2 regions of the Arthrobacter sp. FB24 genome follow, and region 1 is predicted to be linked to the other one. Evidence: predicted binding sites of a transcription regulator. Region 1 holds the regulator's gene; the other holds the start of a gene.
What was found. The regulator LexA, encoded in region 1, represses DNA repair genes until DNA is damaged. The targets are predictions, from matches to a motif close to TCGAACANNTGTTCGA.
Positions count from the first base shown of each region.

Region 1 (8,977 bases):
GCCGAAGCGGCGGATGCCGGCCTTGTTGCCCAAGGCAGTCCGGAGGACCTCGCCAAAGGTGATGGCGACGTCCTCCACCGTGTGGTGGACGTCAATGTGAATGTCCCCGGTGGCCTTGACCGTCATGTCGATGAGCGAGTGCTTGGACAATGCGGTCAGCATGTGGTCGTAGAACGGAACCGAGGTGCTGATGTCCGAGACGCCGGTGCCGTCGAGGTTGATTTCGACGAGCACGGACGATTCGCTCGTGGAACGCTCCATGCGTGCGGTCCTGGCCTCGGCAGCAATGGATCCGTTGGTGCTCATGTGTTGTGTCCTTTGGATGTAAGGAGAAATAACGTCTGGTTACGGGGGGCGTGGGACTGATCCCTGGGAACCGGGGGTCTGACTCCAGTTTAGGCCGGGACGCTGGGCTGGCCGGTCAGGATCAGTTCAAGGGCTTCCAGGAAGGCTGTGGTTTCCGTCTCAGTGCCTGCCGTGACGCGCAAGTGCCCGGGGATCCCAACGTCCCGGATCAGGACCCCGCGGTCGAGCAGCCCCTGCCAGACCTCGTGCGGGTTCTCCAGGCCGCCAAAGAAAACGTAGTTGGAGTCGGACGCGGCAGGCTTGAGGCCCATTCTGGTCAGTTCCGTGACAATCCGGTCGCGCTGCAGCTTGATGTCTTCGACGTCGGCCATCAGTGCCTCGCGGTGGGTCAGGGCAGCCAGCGCAGTGGCCTGGGTGATAGCGGACAGGTGGTACGGCAGCCGCACCAGCCGCAGTGCATCCGCAACCTCGGGCGCGGCAGCCATGTAGCCCAGGCGTGCTCCGGCCAGCGCAAATGCCTTGCTCATGGTTCGGGAGACGATAAGCCGCTCACGGCCTGGAAGAAGCGTGAGGGCGCTGGGCGTGCCGTCGTGCGCGAATTCGTGGTAAGCCTCATCGACGATCACGACGGTCTGGCTGGCCTCGCCTGCCGCATACACGGCCTCCACCACATCCAGTCCCAGCCCGGTGCCGGTGGGGTTGTTGGGTGAACACAGGAAAACGATGTTCGGCTGCAGTTCCCGGACCTGCTGCGCAGCGGATTCGGCACTGAGGCCATAGTCGTCCGCACGCTGGCCGACGATGTATTCGGTGTCGGTCCCGCTCGCCAGGAGGGGATACATGGAGTACGTGGGCGGGAAACCAAGTGCGGTACGTCCCGGACCGCCGAATGCCTGCAGAATCTGCTGCAGCACTTCGTTGGATCCGTTGGCGGCCCAGATGTTCTCCGCACCCAGGCCGTGGCCAAGGTACTCGGCCAGTCGCTCCCGGAGTTCGGTGAACTCACGGTCCGGATAGCGGTTCAGCCCCGCAGCAGCCGCGGTCACGGCCTCGGAAATGGCCACGAGGACATCGGCCGGAACGCCATGGGTGTTTTCGTTGACATTGAGCAGGATGGGAACGTCCAGCTGCGGCGCACCATACGGGGTGAGGCCACGCAGGTTGGTCCGGAGGGGAAGTCGGTTCAGGCGCTCTAGCTGGTCAGTCACTTCAACAGTTTAAGTGAGGGTGGCCGGGGCATTGAAACTGTGACGCTTCCGGCCCGCCGCCGGGGCTTGTCTCCGGCCCGCCGCCGGTGCGGAGCGCGGGGCGTTGGCGGCTGGGCAGGTTCCGGGGCGTCAGCGTCGGGCCCTAGCTTGCGGGGACAAAGATCTGCTGGCCCGGCATGACTCTGCCGCCGTCGAGGTTGTTGAGCTGAACGATATCGGCAACAACGTCCCGGGTGTCTCGTTCCGGCGCCACGGAGCCGGCAATCTCCCACAAGGACTGGCCCGGCTGCACCGTCACTGACACTGTGGGGGTCACGGAAAGCTCGGACGCGGAATCCGCCGCCTTCGCCGGCGAGTTCAGGAAGCCGGCCAGCGAGATCAGCAGCACCGTCAACAGGATCAGCGGCACTCCCACCAGGACGATGCGCCCCCTGCGCGTCAGGCGGAGGGGCGGCTGCGTGGACCTTGCCTTCGCCGCCTTCACGGCTTTCGCCGCGGGACGCTCCTCCCAGTTGAAGCCCTGAATTCCCGGGGCCCCGGCTTCCTGCCCGGTGGAACCCGGAAACTCCGATACGTTATCGCCGCGGCCCCGGCCGGCCGAACCCTTGAAACGCGAACCATGAATAGCGCTTGTTGCTGACATGAACTGAGCCCTCCTGGACCTGACTGTGCTGCCCGGCATGTTCCTGAAGCTGCCATCCGCCCGCCCGGTCTTCGAACATAGGACCGAACGGGGTTTTGGACTAGAACACATATTCGAACGTTGCTTGTTCTTTTCTAGCACTTATTAACGAACATTGTCGAGACTCACTAGAACAAATGTTTGAAAAAGCTGTGGGGCTGGCCTACGTTTGAGCTACAGATCAACCACTTCTGCAGTTGATCAGCAGGGTCTGACATTTTCAGGCCGGAAGTTCCCGGCAGCTGCAGCCACGGAGGCCGGGTGGAACGGAAAGGCGTTGGCGAACATGGCAGCACAAGCCACCGGCGGCAGGGCTACGCAGCGGAGCCAGCAGTCACCAGCGAAGCCGAAGGGCCTCACGGTACGGCAGAAGAAGATCCTGGAAACCATTCAGCGGTCCGTCAACGACAACGGCTATCCGCCGTCGATGCGTGAAATCGGCGACACCGTGGGCCTGGCCAGCCTCTCCAGCGTCACCCACCAGCTCTCGCAGCTCGAGAAGCTGGGCTATCTCCGCCGCGACCCGAAGCGTCCACGGGCCATGGAAGTGCTCATGCCGCTGACCCTGGATGAAGGTACTGCCAAAATCTCAGGTGTGGAGAAGCCTGCGCGGCTGCGCACTATTGGCGGACTGGCCGTCTCCGAACTGGCCACCGCAACCGACACGGCCATGGTCCCCCTGGTCGGCCGGATCGCCGCAGGCGGCCCCATCCTGGCTGACCAGGTGGTGGAGGACGTGATGCCGCTGCCACGGCAACTGGTTGGCCACGGTGAGCTCTTTATGTTGAAGGTGACCGGCGACTCCATGATCGACGCCGCCATCTGCGACGGGGACTGGGTTGTGGTCCGCCGGCAGAGTGACGCGGTCAACGGCGACATTGTGGCAGCCCTGCTGGATGACGAGGCCACAGTCAAAACGTTCCGGCAACGGGACGGCCACACCTGGCTCCTGCCGCAGAACACGCAGTATGAGCCCATCCTCGGCGACCACGCCAACATCATGGGCAAGGTCGTCTCCGTGTTTCGCTCGCTGTAGCCGCTGGGCAGCCCGCTTTCGGGGACCCGTCTTCGGGCCTCCGAAACGGTCAGGTGCCGGCGGCAACGGCACGCGTTGTCAGCCTGCGGCCGCCGCCGTCGGGGCCTGGGCCAACCTCGACAGCGCAGCAACCGCAACCGCCGGATCGGTGGTGGGCCAGAAAGGCGGCAGGGCGGCCCGCAGGAAGCCCCCGTACCGCTCCGTGGACAACCGGGAATCAAGGACAGCCACAACGCCCTTGTCGCCCGTGGAGCGGATCAGCCGGCCGGCTCCCTGTGCGAGCCGGATCGCCGCGTGGGTGGCCGACACCGACATAAAGCCGTTGCCGCCCGCCTGGGCCACCGCCCGGGACCGCGCCGTCATGAGCGGATCGTCCGGCCGCGGGAACGGAATCCGGTCAATGACCACCAGCCGGCACGAGCCGCCGGGAACGTCGACGCCCTGCCAGAGGGACATTGTGCCGAAAAGGCAGGTGTCCGGCTCGTCCGCAAACTGCCGCACCAGGGCCGTCATGGTTGATTCGCCCTGGCACAGGATGCTGACATCCAGGCGCGGGCGCATCGCCTCAGCCGCCTCCTCCGCCGCCCGCCGCGAGGAGAAGAGGCACAGTGCCCCGCCGCCGGACGCCCGGATCAGCTTCTCCAGCTCATCCAGGGCTTCGGGCGACGTCCCGCGGCCGGGCTTGGGCAGATGGCTGGCAACGTAGAGTATCCCCTGCTTGGGGTAGTCGAACGGGGACCCGACGTCTACGCCGGTCCAGCTGGGAGCGCCCGGCCCCACCAGCCCAAGCCCTCCCGCAGCCGGCTCGAACGCCGCTCCGATCGCGAGGGTGGCTGAGGTGAGGACCACTGTGTGGCCGGCAAAGAGCCCGTCACGGAGCTTCCCCGCCACGCTCAACGGGGCGATGTTGATCAAGGCCGGTGCTGCGTCGTCCGGCTGCGAATAGCCTTGCTGCGGGTCAAAAGTGCTGTTCCGCGAGAACCAGACCACTTCCCGGTTTTCCCGGGCGGCGATCAGGCGTTCACAGAGCTCGAGGATGACCATAAGGCGTGAGCGCGCAAGCTGGCGACCGCCGTCGGCCGTATTCGCACTGTCACCTTTCGAGTCCGAAAGGGCCGCGCGGCAGGCTTCCCGCAACTGGTCGACGCAGTCGAGCTGTTCGTCGTTGAGGCCGTTGGGCAGAAGGCCGCTGGGGACTCCGGCGATGGCCAGTTCAAGGTTCGCAGCAGCGTTATTGAGCGCATCCACCGTGATTCCGGTATTTTTCCGGGCGCCGGAGGCGGCGGCGTGGACCATGGCCACGGACAGCTGGCCGGAGACCGCTCCCGTTACCCGGTCCTGCAGCTCGTGCGCCTCGTCGACCACCACGACGTCGTACTCCGGCAGGACTGCCAGGCCTTCGAAGGCGCTGACGGCCAGCATGGCATGGTTGGTGACCACGACGTCAGCCTCGGCGGCGTCCTGGCGGGCCAGTTCGCTGAAGCACTCGGCAGCCATGGGACATTTCTGCGCGCCCAGGCATTCCATCGACGTGACGGACACCTGCCGCCAGGCACGGTCCGTCACCCCCGGCATCAGTTCATCCCGGTCCCCCGTGGCCGTTTTCTCAGCCCACTCCCGGAGCCTGACCACTTCCTTGCCCAGCTGCGAGGCCGGACCGCCCAAGGACGCGGCGAAGTGCGGGACGCTGGTGTCCTCGCCCAGGGAGAAGAGCTGTCCCTCCGAAGGCTCTTCGGAGGGGAACCCGCCGTCGAGCTTGTGCCGGCAGACGTAGTTTGCCCGGCCCTTGACGAGCGCGACCTTAACGGGGCGCTCCAGCGCGGGGGTGATGGTTTCCAGCAGCCGGGGAAGGTCCCTGCCCACGATCTGGGTCTGCAGGGCCAGGGTGGCAGTGGACACCAAAGTGGGTTTGTCGCTGACCTGTGAATGCGCAATCAGCGGAATCAAGTATGCCAAGGACTTGCCCGTGCCGGTGCCGGCCTGGACCAGCAGGTGGTCGCCGCTGTCGATAGCGCGCGCCACCTGCCTGGCCATCTCGTGCTGGCCGCTGCGGCTCTGTCCGCCCATGCCGGACACTGCCCGGTCGAGAAGTTCGATGACGAACTCCTCGCCGGCGGAGCCGCTGGTTTCTCCGGCCCCGGGATCAGACATTGCTGATGAAGGATTCCAGTTCAGCGGCGAGCCCTTCGCGCACCATGACGAGGGCGCGGGTGCCCTCCTCCTCATGATCCAGGCGAAGGATTTCGGCGTCCGTTTCGTGGAGTTTGCTGATCAGGTCCCCGCGGTTGTAGGGAATCAGCAGCTCCATCTTGACGCTCGGCCGCGGAATGGATTCGCTGATCGCCTTCAGGAGCTCCGCGATGCCCTGACCGGTGCGGGCGGAGACCACCACGTGGCGGGGTTCGCGCTGCTTGAGGCGTTCCACGACGAAGGGATCCGCGGCGTCGGCCTTGTTCAGCACGATGATCTCCGGGACCTTGCGTGCGTCCACTTCGCTGAACACTGCCCGAACCGCGGCGATCTGGCCTTCCGGATCGGGATGCGAGACGTCCACCACGTGCAAGATGAGGTCCGAATCGGCCACTTCCTCCAACGTGGAGCGGAACGCTTCCACCAGCTGCGTGGGAAGGGAACGGACGAAGCCCACGGTGTCCGCCAGGGTGTAGCCCAGGCCATCGGCTGTTTCCGCTTTGCGGACGGTCGGATCCAGCGTCGCGAACAGGGCGTTCTCGACCAGGACCCCGGCATCGGTCAGCCGGTTAAGCAGCGAGGACTTGCCGGCGTTCGTGTACCCGGCGATCGCTACGGACGGCACGGAATTACGACGGCGGTTGGCCCGCTTGGTTTCCCGCGCCGGCTTCATTGCGGCGATTTCGCGCCGCAGTTTGGCCATCCTGGTACGGATCCGGCGCCGGTCCAGTTCGATCTTGGTTTCACCGGGGCCACGGGAGCCCATGCCGGCTCCTGCGCCGCCCACCTGGCCGCCGGCCTGGCGGGACATGGATTCGCCCCAGCCGCGCAGGCGCGGGAGGAGGTACTCGAGCTGAGCCAGCTCCACCTGGGCTTTGCCTTCGCGGCTCTTGGCATGCTGGGCAAAGATGTCCAGGATCAGGGCCGTGCGGTCGATCACCTTGACCTTCACGATGTCCTCGAGTCCGCGCCGCTGTGAAGGTGCCAGCTCGGCATCCACCACTACGGTGTCGGCACCAGTGGACATCACGATGTCCTTGAGCTCCTGGGCCTTGCCGGAGCCGAGGAAGGTACCGGGGTCAGGCTTGGCGCGGCGCTGGACGATGCCGTCGAGGACTTCCGAACCCGCTGTTTCGGCAAGGGCAGCGAGTTCGCGGAGCGAATTTTCCGCGTCGGCGAGGGTGCCTTCGGTCCAGAGGCCGGCCAGCACCACGCGTTCGAGGCGCAACTGCCGGTACTCAACTTCGGTGACGTCTTCGAGTTCGGTGGAAAGGCCGGCGGTACGGCGCAGGGCCCGGCGTTCCTCGAGGTCCTGCTGGTCCCCGTCGAAGATGCTGTGTTCGCTGTCCTGGCGGGAAATCGCCTGGGCCGAACCCAGAACTCCGCGCGGATTTTCCGGGGCGGAGCCGGCGGCACGTGCCGGGACATCCTTGGACAGAATCCGGTCGATGACAGCCTGGATTTCCTCAGGACTCATGTCCTGGGAGGCTGAATCTGATCCGGTATTGGGCTGGTTGGTCATGTTCTCCTTTGAAGATTCGACACTTTCAGAATAATGCTGATTGTTTGTCTGCGGGGCGGTATTCGCGCTGGGCTGACGACTATGGGTCATTCGGGCTCCTGGAATGCCGGCGGCTGCGGGGCAGCGGGCGGCGGTACGGGCGGTAACGGAGGCGGACGCCTGGAAGGCAGTCGGGGTTGCGGATGCGCCTGTCCTGAGGGGATGCGCATGGTCAGATGATCAGCATTGCTGGACTCCAAGTAGTACGGGCGGGATGTCAGGCCGGAGAATCACGGCAGGACGGCGCACAGAGCGGAAGGTGAATACCTGCGTCGCTTCGGGACGGGCTGTGGCCCGTGCCGGCTACTCGAAGATCAAGAACATGGATTAAACACTAGCAGACCGGTGTCCGTGCTCGCTTCCAGTCCCCGTTTCCCATCGGCGCGTACGGCAACTAATCTGGCGAGTTATGGAGTCTGCACACTATTTCAGCGCCCAACCCGCCGGGCCGTTCACACGCAAGCCGCTAACCGTGGAACTTGCCGGTGAAACCCGCAGGCTGCAGACGTCCGGCGGCATCTTCAGCCCCGACGGAATCGACAAGGGAACTGCCGTGCTGCTGGCCGACGTGCCGGCCCCTTCACCCCAGGGCAACCTGCTGGACATCGGCTGCGGCTGGGGTCCGATCGCCCTGACAATGGCCCTCCGGGCGCCCCATTCGCATGTCTACGCCGTGGACGTGAACGAACGCTGCGTGGCGCTGACGAATGAAAATGCCGGCCTGCTGGGCTTGAACAACGTGACCGCGAGCCTGCCTGACGACGTCGATCCCGGCCTCCGCTTCGACACGATCTGGTCCAATCCCCCCATCCGGATCGGCAAGGACGAGCTGCACTCCATGCTGCTGCTCTGGCTCCCCCGCCTGGCGCCGGGCGGATCCGCCTGGCTGGTGGTCCAGAAGAACCTGGGCTCGGATTCGCTGCAGCGCTGGCTGGGCGCCGAACTGGACAGCAGCTTTACCGTCACCCGGGAAAGCACCTCGAAGTCCTTCAGGATCCTTCGGGTCAGGAAAGCGTCCCGCTAGCCACGATCACAGCCGGACCGCTGAGCTCCACATGTTCGTGGCCTTCCGGCCCGGCAAAGAACTTCACGCCGACGACGCCGCCGGGAACCTTGACGTTCCAGGCGTCGGGAGCGCCCTGCCCGGCCCAGTGGCGGATGGCCACGGCCGCCGCGCAGGCGCCTGTACCGCAGGACTGCGTCTCCCCCACGCCGCGCTCGTGGACGCGCATGGTGATTGTCCCGACGCCATCGTGGACCAGGGGCTCGGACGGGACGACAAACTCGACGTTGGTGCCGTTGGCCGGCTTCGGATCCACATGCGGTGCTTTGAATAGCTGCGTTGCCTCGAGCTCGCTGAGTTCTGCGAGGGCCACCACGGTATGCGGGTTCCCCATGCTGACGGACAGGGCCGGCCGCGGTACTTCCAGGCCGTCGGCCGTCACGAGCGAGTCCATGGCCCGCGCCGTGGCCTCCCCCGGGAAAATAAATTCCCACGGGCCCATGTCCACGGCGTAGCCGTCGTCGGTCCGCACCACCGTTTTCGCGCCCGCGCGTGTTCCGATTGTCAGGGCATCGCCCACGTCCAGGCGGACAAGGCCTTGGGCGACGAGGAAGTGCACGAACACCCGCACGCCGTTGCCGCACATTTCCGACAGGGACCCGTCGCCGTTGCGGTAGTCCATGAACCATTCGGCATCCGGGTGGACTGCCTGCAGCTCACGCCCTTCGGGAAGGTAGCGCGACGGCACGGCGCGGATCAGCCCGTCGCCGCCGATGCCGCGGTGGCGGTCGCAGAGTTCCGCCACCTGTTCGGGAGCAATCGGCCAGGTAGCCTCGGGGTCGGCGACGAGCACGAAATCGTTGCCGGTGCCGTGGCCCTTGGAGAAGGCCAGGCCGCTCAGCCCCTGGAGTGTGCGGTCAGGGGCGGGTGCAAGGGTTTCGTCCATGGTCCAAGGTTACCGTCACGGCGGGACGGGCCGGAAAACCGTGCG
Region 1 is NC_008541.1:1,623,804-1,632,780, reverse strand. Features, by position in the region: gene hisB (imidazoleglycerol-phosphate dehydratase HisB) at 1-306, opposite strand, end outside; gene ARTH_RS07460 (histidinol-phosphate transaminase) at 396-1,514, opposite strand; gene ARTH_RS07455 (LysM peptidoglycan-binding domain-containing protein) at 1,657-1,998, opposite strand; gene lexA (transcriptional repressor LexA) at 2,483-3,232, shown strand; gene ARTH_RS07445 (ATP-dependent DNA helicase) at 3,311-5,383, opposite strand; gene hflX (GTPase HflX) at 5,376-6,944, opposite strand; gene ARTH_RS07435 (class I SAM-dependent methyltransferase) at 7,393-8,007, shown strand; gene dapF (diaminopimelate epimerase) at 7,988-8,932, opposite strand.

Region 2 (8,977 bases), 980 kb from region 1:
GGTGCCGGATTCGGGAGTGAAATCCACGGAGTTCTCCTCAAGCTCGTTATTGCTCGTCGTTATCAAATCAGATGTCTTTGTCCTCAACCGTAACCCGGCCGCCGGTATTCCCCTGGCGCCGGGGTGCCGTAGGAACGCCATGGTTACGCCGGGTGACACCGGATGCGGGCGGTGGCATGCTGGTGCCATGTGTGGACGCTACGTGATGGCCAGGGCCGTCGGGGACCTGCTGGCAGAATTTGACGCTGAACTGGAAGAGGAGCTGGTGGTTCCGCCGTCGTGGAATGTTGCCCCGACCGCTGACGTGCCCATCCTGTTGGAGCGGCTGGTGGACGGCAGCCCGGTCCGGCAACTGCACGTGGCCCGCTGGGGGCTGGTGCCGTCCTGGGCCAAGGACCCTTCCATTGGTTCGAAAATGATCAATGCGCGAAGCGAGAGCGTCCTGGAGAAGCCGGCTTTCCGCAAGGCGACCCGCTCCAGGCGCTGCGCGGTTCCGGCGGACGGCTACTACGAGTGGAAGGGTGAAGGCCGCAGCAAGCAGCCCTACTATGTGCACCCGAAGGACGGCCGGCCGCTGGTGTTCGCCGGTTTGTATGAGTGGTGGAAGGATCCCTCCAAGCCCGAGGGGGACCCGCAGCGCTGGATGCTGTCCACCTCCATCATGACGACCGATTCACCGCCGGACGGCTACGCCGGGGGAGTGCTGGCTGAACTCACCGCCCTGCACGACAGGGTGCCCTTGCCCATGGACCGCGAGACCATGCAGGCATGGCTGGATCCGCAGGCGGACGATGCCGCGGGGCTGGTGGATCTGGTCCGGGCCGGTGCGCACGACGTCGCCGAAGGCTGGACCATCGATGCTGTCGGCACCGCCGTCGGGAATGTGAAAAATGACTCGCCGGAACTTATCCAGCCGGTGGGAAGCCTGTTCTAGCCGGCTTTCAGACCGTGACGTTGCCGGCGGCGTCCACGGACCAGGTGGGATTGAAGGCGATTTCCCAGCGGAAGCCGTCCGGGTCCGCGAAGTATCCGGTGTACCCGCCCCAGGGCTGGGTTTTCGGCGAGGCCACCACGGTGGCCCCGGCAGCCTCGGCATCGGCCATGACCCGGTCAACGTCCGCCGTGCTGCCCACGTTATGGCTCAACGTGATGCAGGGGACCCCGGCAGGGATGTCCACGGAGGCTTCGGCCTGCATCTGGCCCGCGTCCCAGAGGGAAAGAATGAGGCCGTGATTTGCCTGGATAAACACCACCTCGCCGGGGACTTCCCGGTGGACCGGCCAGCCGAGGCCGTTGACGTAGAAGGCGCGGGAGGCATCAACACTGCGGACGCCCAATGAAATGAAGTCGACTCGAGGCTGCATTCTTAGATACTGTCATGCACATGCCCACAAATCACGGACACGACAAAGACGCCCAGGCCGACAGGGAGCAGCTCGCAGCTGTCCGTGTGGCCGTCGATGAAGTTGATGAGCAGATTGTCACCCTGATTGCCCGCCGTGAACGCCTGATCCGGATTTCAGGCACCTTGAAGGGTGATGACGCGGAGGTCCGGGCTCCCGGCCGGGTGGAGAAGGTCATCGAACATGTCCGCGCCGCCGCCGAGAAGAAGGACATCGACCCGGACATCGTGGAGAAGACCTACCGGGCGATGATCACGGCTTTCACCGAGCTTGAGATGAAAGTGCACAACGCCAGCAACTAGCGTCCAGCAACTAGCGGCTCAGAGGGATTCTTCCACGGGCACGTTTGCCTGGTAGCCCCTGCCGTCAGCGTCGCTGAAGGCCGTCATCAGGTGACCCTTTTCCAGGCCCAGGACGGTACTCATGGGAAAGTTGCCGGTAATGGTGCTGCCTGAGTGCGTCACGCCGCTGAGGTCGAAATTCTCCTCTGTGCCGTCGTGGCTGAAGCAATAGAAGGACACAGCTTCGCCGTTCATGAACTCAATTCCCATTCTTCGCTGATGGGAATGATCCGGCGTGGCCGCGACAAGGCCCACAACGTAGGCGCCCGCCCCGGGGATGTTGCCGTCTATATCAAAAGTCGCCACCAAGGTGGAGTCCTTGGCGGCGATGGCTACGTGCTTCAGGAGTGCGTCATGGGAGCTCATGGCTCCATCCTGCTCCCTGCGCTCCCGTCCGTCCACCCCTGATCAAGGTTTTGTCAGCCTCCGGTCCGGATCCAAAGTGTTCGAAGATATGTTCGAATATCAATGACCGGCAGGAGTGGGGCCGGCCGGCGGTCCTCTGGCTCCAGGCCGGCGGCGGTAGCGCGGGGGCCAGTGACTTCCGCAAGGGACTTACTCGCTGTGTACGACCGGCACTCCGGACGGATGCGGAGGCCGATCCTTGAGCGCTACGGATTCCTCCGGGCGTTAACAACAACATCAGTCGCCGGCAGCCCTGAACCCGAGGGCTTGTAGTTTTTGTCCCGGCTCCGGCGTAGACTTGAATTATTCGAAGATATATTCGAACCAAGTATCTCAAATCGAATCAATTCAGTTTCTCCCCGCCGGCGGTGCGATCGCCTGTTCGGGAAGGGGAGTGCAGTTCCGGGAGGCGCCGATGGGCTTATTCAGCGAAGGTGTGGACGTCGTCTGCTCGCCAGCCGGCCAGCCGTCCGCACTCACCTGGGCAGGTCGGCATTACACGGTCTGCGCAGAGCCGGTGCACTGGTTTGAACGCCGTCAGTGGTGGGTGGAGGAAACCCGGGCGCCGCTGGGAACCGGCCCGGGGCTGGTGGATCACGAAATCTGGCGCGTCCAGGTCCGGCCAACCGGTGCCAAGGAAACCCCGCAACCCCATGAAACCCTCACCCTTGACCTGACAAGGAACATCGGAAACGGTCGGTGGAGGTTGCTGAAGATCCACGATGCCCTAAGGCCACAATCAGCATGAGTTTCACCCATCTTCACGTTTCCACAGCCTTCAGTGCCCACTATGGCGTGTCCTGGCCGGATGAGCTCGCCCAGGCGGCTGCCGCCGACGGCGCCAAGGCGCTTGCCTGCACCGACAGGGACGGCCTGTACGGCACCGTCAAACACCTCAAGGCCTGCATGTCGGCGGGCCTGGATCCCGTCGTCGGGGTTGACCTGGCGGTCTTCGACGACGACGGCGACCTCCGCACCCAGCTCGCCGGCCGCGTCGTCGTGCTTGCCCACGGACACAACGACGGTGCGGGCTACCGCGCCCTCTGCCGGCTGATTTCAGATGCCCATGCCCGTACCTCCGGCAAAGCCGGGGGAGTGGTGCCAGTCGCTGTGACCCGCGCCGAAATCGCTTCCCGGGCTCTGCACCCGGAAACACTGGAGCCGGTGCTGACGGTGCTGGTGGGACCGGATTCCGATGTCGGGAGGGCAATGGGCGGACGCCGGTACCTTCGCCCCCGCACGCTTTTCAAACAATGGCTTGACGGCATGCCGAAGGGAACCGTGGCAGCCGAAGTGGTGTCGCACCTCAGTGCTCCCGGTGAGGCGCTGAGCACCGCCCATGCAGTGCGCATGCTCAAGCTTGCTGCCGAGCACGGCGTTCCGGCCGTACTGACCAACGCGGTGCGGTACTGCGCGGAGGATGGCGCAGCCACGGCGGACGTGCTGGATTCGGCCCGCACCTTGAAATCGCTTCCCGAGCTGACAGCGGAGCCGTTGCTGCAGCCCAATGGAAGGGGGTGGCTGAAAACATCCGCCCAAATGCTCGAACTCGGGCAGGAAATCATCCATGCCGCCGGCTACGGCGCCACTGACCTCACGAGGCTGTTGGGCCAGACCGAGGCGCTCGCGGACCGCTGCCGGATGGATCCCGTCACTGATATGGGATGGAAGCGGCCGGTTGTTCCTGAGGCGTCCGTCATCGGCATTGCGGGCGACCCCCTGGTTGAGCTGACCCTGCGCTGCGAGGCGGGCATCGGACGCCGGTTCCCGGGGATATCAGGGAAGCCCGAGGCGGAAATGCGGGCACGGCTGGAACACGAACTGCGGATCATCGCCAATCTGGGATTTGCCTCCTACTTCCTGACCGTGGCCGAAGTTTCCCGGATGATCCTGGACATGGGAGTCAGGGCAGCGGCCAGGGGATCCGGCGCCTCCAGCCTGGTGAACTACCTCATTGATGTCAGCCAGGTGAATCCCCTGCAGCACGACCTCATCTTCGAGCGGTTCCTTTCCCGTGACAGGGCCACGCTTCCGGACATCGACATCGACGTCGAAAGTGCCGAAAGGCACAATGTCTACCGGCGGATCTTTGACCGCTTCGGAGCGGAACGCGTCACGCTCATGAGCATGCAGAACGGCTACCGCGCTCGCGGTGCGGTCCGTGACGCCGGTATGGCGCTTGGCATGGACGACGGCGACATCGGCGAGATCGCCAAGCAGCTTTGGCGCTTCTCTGCAAGGAACTTCCGTGAAGCCCTGGTGGAAAAGCCAGAGCTCAAAGAGTTCGCGGGCAGGGTGGAACAGCGGGATTTCGCGGAAAACCAGCAACTGGACCTGCTAGTTGACTTAACCGAGAGGCTGGACCGCCTGCCGAGGCACATCTCGATGCACCCTTGCGGGGTGATCCTCGGCGATGCCACCCTGCTGGACAGGACACCCGTCCAGCCCAGCGGACTTGGCCTGCCCATGAGCCAGTTCGACAAGCACGACATGGACCCGATGGGCATGCTCAAGCTGGACGTCCTCGGCGTCCGGATGCAGAGCGCCATGGCCTTTGCTGTCCGGGAAGTTATCAGGCTGCATCCCACCAAGGCCGAGGTAGTGGCAGCCGGCGCCCATCGACCCGGCCCGGACGGAACGGGCCCGGACTACATCGCGGCTGACGGCCGCATTGACCTTAACGCGGTGCCACTGGATGACGAACCAACCTACGAGCTGATCCGGAGCACGCACACCCTGGGTTGCTTCCAGATAGAATCCCCCGGGCAGCGGGAACTGATCGGCAAGATGGCCCCGCGTGAATTCAACGACCTCATCATCGACATTTCGCTGTTCCGCCCGGGGCCCATGAAGTCGGACATGGTGCGTCCCTTCCTGGAACACCGCCACGGTTTTGCGCCGGAGGTCTATCCGCATCCGGACCTCAAGCCCGTGCTCCAGGAAACCCATGGCGTGACGGTGTTCCATGAACAAATCCTGAAGACCTTCGATGTCATGACAAAATGCGGGCTGGCCCGGGCTGACGAATTCCGCCGCGCCCTGGGGAACGAACTCCTGGAACCCAAGGTGGAGGAATTCTTCCGCAAGGAAGCCCGGGCACGGGGTTACACCCCCGAGGTCGTGGATAAGGTCTGGGGAACGCTGAAGGCCTTTGGCAGCTTTGGCTTCTGCAAGGCACACGGGGCAGCCTTCGCCGTGCCCACCTATCAGTCCGCCTGGCTGAAGGCCCACCACCCGGAGGCTTTCCTGGCCGGGCTATGGGAACACGATCCCGGCATGTACCCCAAACGGCTCCTGGTGGCCGAAGCGCGGCGGCTGGGGATCCCCATCCTGCCCCTGGACATCAACCGGAGCCACGCTGAGTACCGTGTGGAACGGGTCGGATCTGGTCCGGACCGCGGCAAGCTGGGCATCCGGTTAAGCCTGAACGGCATCTACGGGCTCTCGGGGGCTGAACTCAAAAGGATCGTGGCAGGGCAGCCCTACGACTCGCTGGCAGACCTGCGTGCCCGCTCCAGGCTGAGTAAACCCAGCATCAAGCGGCTTGCCCAGCTGGGAGCCTTCGATACCCTGCACCGCGAATCCGGCGGAGCCGCCAACCGGGCTGACCTCGTCCAGCACCTGCAGGCCCTCCAGAACCGTCCTTCCAAAAAGGGCGTTGACGTCATCGAGGGCCAGCTGTCCCTGCCCTTGGGCGATGTTGAACTCAGGAACCTGAAGGCCGAACTGCCTGCTCCGAGCATGATCGATAACGTCAGGGCCGAGCTTGACCTTATGGCCGTGGATGTCAGTGAACACCTGATGACCAGCCACCGGCCCCTGCTCGACAAGCTGGGAGTCACCACGGCGGACAAGCTCCTGGGGCTCAGAAACGGCACTGAAGTACTGGTGGCCGGAGTCCGGATCGCCACGCAGACACCCCCGATGCGCGGAGGGCGCCGGGTGGTTTTCATCAGCATCGACGACGGCACCGGTTGCGTGGACTCGGTGTTCTTCCATGAGGCACAGGAGCTGGCCGGCCCGTTGCTGTTCGGCACCCGGCTGCTCCTGATCCGGGGCAACACCCGCAGGACCGGGCCGCGGGGGATCAGCATCAGCGCCACCATGGCGTGGGACCTGAGCCGCACCGAGACCCTCCCGTACCCGGAAAAACAATCCGCTGACCCCTGGGATCCGGCCCTCCAGTTGCAGGGGCCGCTGGACGGAATCAGCCGCAACCTGGCTATCACGGGACTCGGCAGCTGAGCTCCACCCGGAAAGAGGTCAGGCGCTTGGGCCGGACGCGCCGCTTTGGTCGGCCTATCTCTCAACCGATAGCATGGACGAGGCTGGCTGTGGTCCCCGTACGCCACAAGCTACGAAGCCTTAACTTTGAATAGGAGACACCCGTGTCAGATGCCCAGCAGATCACCCTCATCGTCGACGGCGAAGAGACCAAGGTGACTACCGGGACCACCGGCGCGGAACTCTTCTTTGAGCGCCGCGACGTTGTGGTTGCCCGAGTAAACGGCGAACTGAAAGACCTCGACCAGCCGCTCCCTGAGGGTGCGGACATCGAAGGCGTCACCATCGATTCGCCGGACGGGCTCAATGTCCTCCGGCACTCGACCGCGCACGTGATGGCCCAGGCCGTGCAGCAGTTGCGTCCCGACGCCAAGCTCGGCATCGGCCCGTACATCACGGACGGGTTCTACTTCGACTTCGACGTCGCCGAGCCGTTCACCCCGGAAGACCTGAAGGCCCTGGAAAAGATGATGCTCAAAATCATCAACCAGAACCAAAAGTTCGTCCGTCGCGTGGTGTCCGAGGACGAGGCACGCGAAGCCATGAAGAACGAGCCCTACAAGCTCGAACTCCTGGGCAAGAAGAACAACGCCGCCGACGCCGGGGAAGGCGTCAACGTCGAGGTGGGCGCGGGTGACATCACCATCTACGACAATGTGGACCGCAAGAGCGGGGACAGCGTCTGGTGCGACCTCTGCCGCGGACCCCACCTGCCCAACACCAAGCTCATCTCCAACGCGTTCGCCCTGACCCGGTCTTCAGCCGCTTACTGGCTGGGCAACCAGAACAACCAGCAGCTGCAGCGCATCTACGGGACCGCCTGGCCCACCAAGGACGCCCTCAAGGCCTACCAGGAACGCATCGCCGAAGCCGAACGCCGCGACCACCGCAAACTCGGCGCCGAACTGGACCTGTTCTCCTTCCCGGACGAGCTTGGCTCCGGCCTTCCGGTGTTCCACCCCAAGGGCGGCATCATCCGCAAGGCCATGGAGGACTACTCCCGCCAGCGCCACGTTGATGCCGGCTACGACTTCGTCTACACCCCGCACATCACCAAGGGGCACCTCTACGAAGTCTCGGGCCACCTGGACTGGTACAAGGAAGGCATGTTCCCGGCGATGCACATCGACGCGGAACTGAACGAGGACGGCACCGTGCGCAAGCCCGGCCAGGACTATTACCTGAAGCCGATGAACTGCCCCATGCACAACCTGATCTTCCGCTCACGCGGACGGTCGTACCGGGAACTGCCCCTGCGGCTCTTCGAATTCGGTTCGGTGTACCGCTACGAAAAGTCGGGTGTGGTGCACGGCCTGACCCGCGTGCGCGGCATGACACAGGACGACGCCCACATCTACTGCACCCGCGAGCAGATGAAGGACGAGCTCACCACCACGCTGAACTTCGTACTGGGCCTGCTCAAGGACTACGGCCTTGACGACTTCTACCTGGAACTCTCCACCAAGAACGAAGACAAGTTCGTGGGAGACGACGCCACCTGGGATGAAGCCACCCGCACCCTGGCCGAGGTGGCTGAAGCGTCCGGCCTGGAGCTCATCCCGGATCCGGGCGGAGCTGCGTTCTACGGCCCCAAGATCTCCGTCCAGGCAAAAGATGCGCTCGGCCGGACCTGGCAAATGTCAACCATCCAGCTGGACTTCAACCTGCCTGAGCGCTTCGAGCTCGAATTCCAGGCCGCCGACGGCACGCGCCAGCGTCCGGTGATGATCCACCGCGCCCTGTTCGGTTCCGTGGAACGGTTCATGGGCGTGCTGACGGAACACTATGCCGGCGCCTTCCCGGCGTGGCTGGCGCCCGTACAAGTTGTTGGCATCCCCGTGGCGGAAGCTTTCAACGACTACATGTTCGACGTCGTGGATCAGCTCAAGGCCGTAGGCATCCGGGCCGAGGTGGACATCTCCTCCGACCGCTTCCCGAAGAAGATCCGGACCGCCAGCAAGGACAAGATTCCGTTTGTCCTGATTGCCGGCGGCGAGGATGCCGAGGCCGGAGCAGTGTCCTTCCGGTTCCGCGACGGCAGCCAGGACAACGGCGTGCCGGTCGCCGAGGCGGTCCAGAGGATTGTCGAAGCCGTCCGCAACCGGACCAGCTAGCGAAAGCGGAATGGCAGGCGACGTGCAGGAGAACACAGGCGCTGGCGGGGGATATCCGGGCGACGGCGAGGTGACCGATGAGTTCGGCCTGGCCGGAGTCCCGGACGCTTTCCAGCGCCTGTGGACTCCGCACCGCATGGCCTACATCAAGGGCGGGCAGCACCAGTTCAAGAACAAGGATGACTGTCCGTTCTGTGTGGCCCCTGCCCGCAGCGACGAGGATTCGCTGATTGTTTACCGCGGACGCACCGCCTACGTGGTGCTGAACCTCTTTCCGTACAACCCGGGCCACCTGCTGATCTGCCCTTACCGCCACATTCCGGATTACACGGACCTGACCGTGGAGGAAACAGCGGAATTCGCGGCACTGACGCAGACGTCCATGCGGGTCCTGCGGAAGGTGTCCAACCCCGGTGGCTTCAATCTTGGA
Region 2 is NC_008541.1:2,605,665-2,614,641, reverse strand. Features, by position in the region: gene ARTH_RS11755 (mycoredoxin) at 1-27, opposite strand, end outside; gene ARTH_RS11750 (SOS response-associated peptidase) at 206-934, shown strand; gene ARTH_RS11745 (VOC family protein) at 942-1,364, opposite strand; gene ARTH_RS11740 (chorismate mutase) at 1,379-1,705, shown strand; gene ARTH_RS11735 (hypothetical protein) at 1,724-2,110, opposite strand; gene ARTH_RS11730 (DUF6504 family protein) at 2,565-2,897, shown strand; gene ARTH_RS11725 (DNA polymerase III subunit alpha) at 2,894-6,394, shown strand; gene thrS (threonine--tRNA ligase) at 6,538-8,547, shown strand; gene ARTH_RS11715 (HIT family protein) at 8,570-8,977, shown strand, end outside.
Region 2: ARTH_RS11730 (DUF6504 family protein) is a predicted target of LexA. The motif match lies at 2,457-2,472, and genes of this name have one in related genera.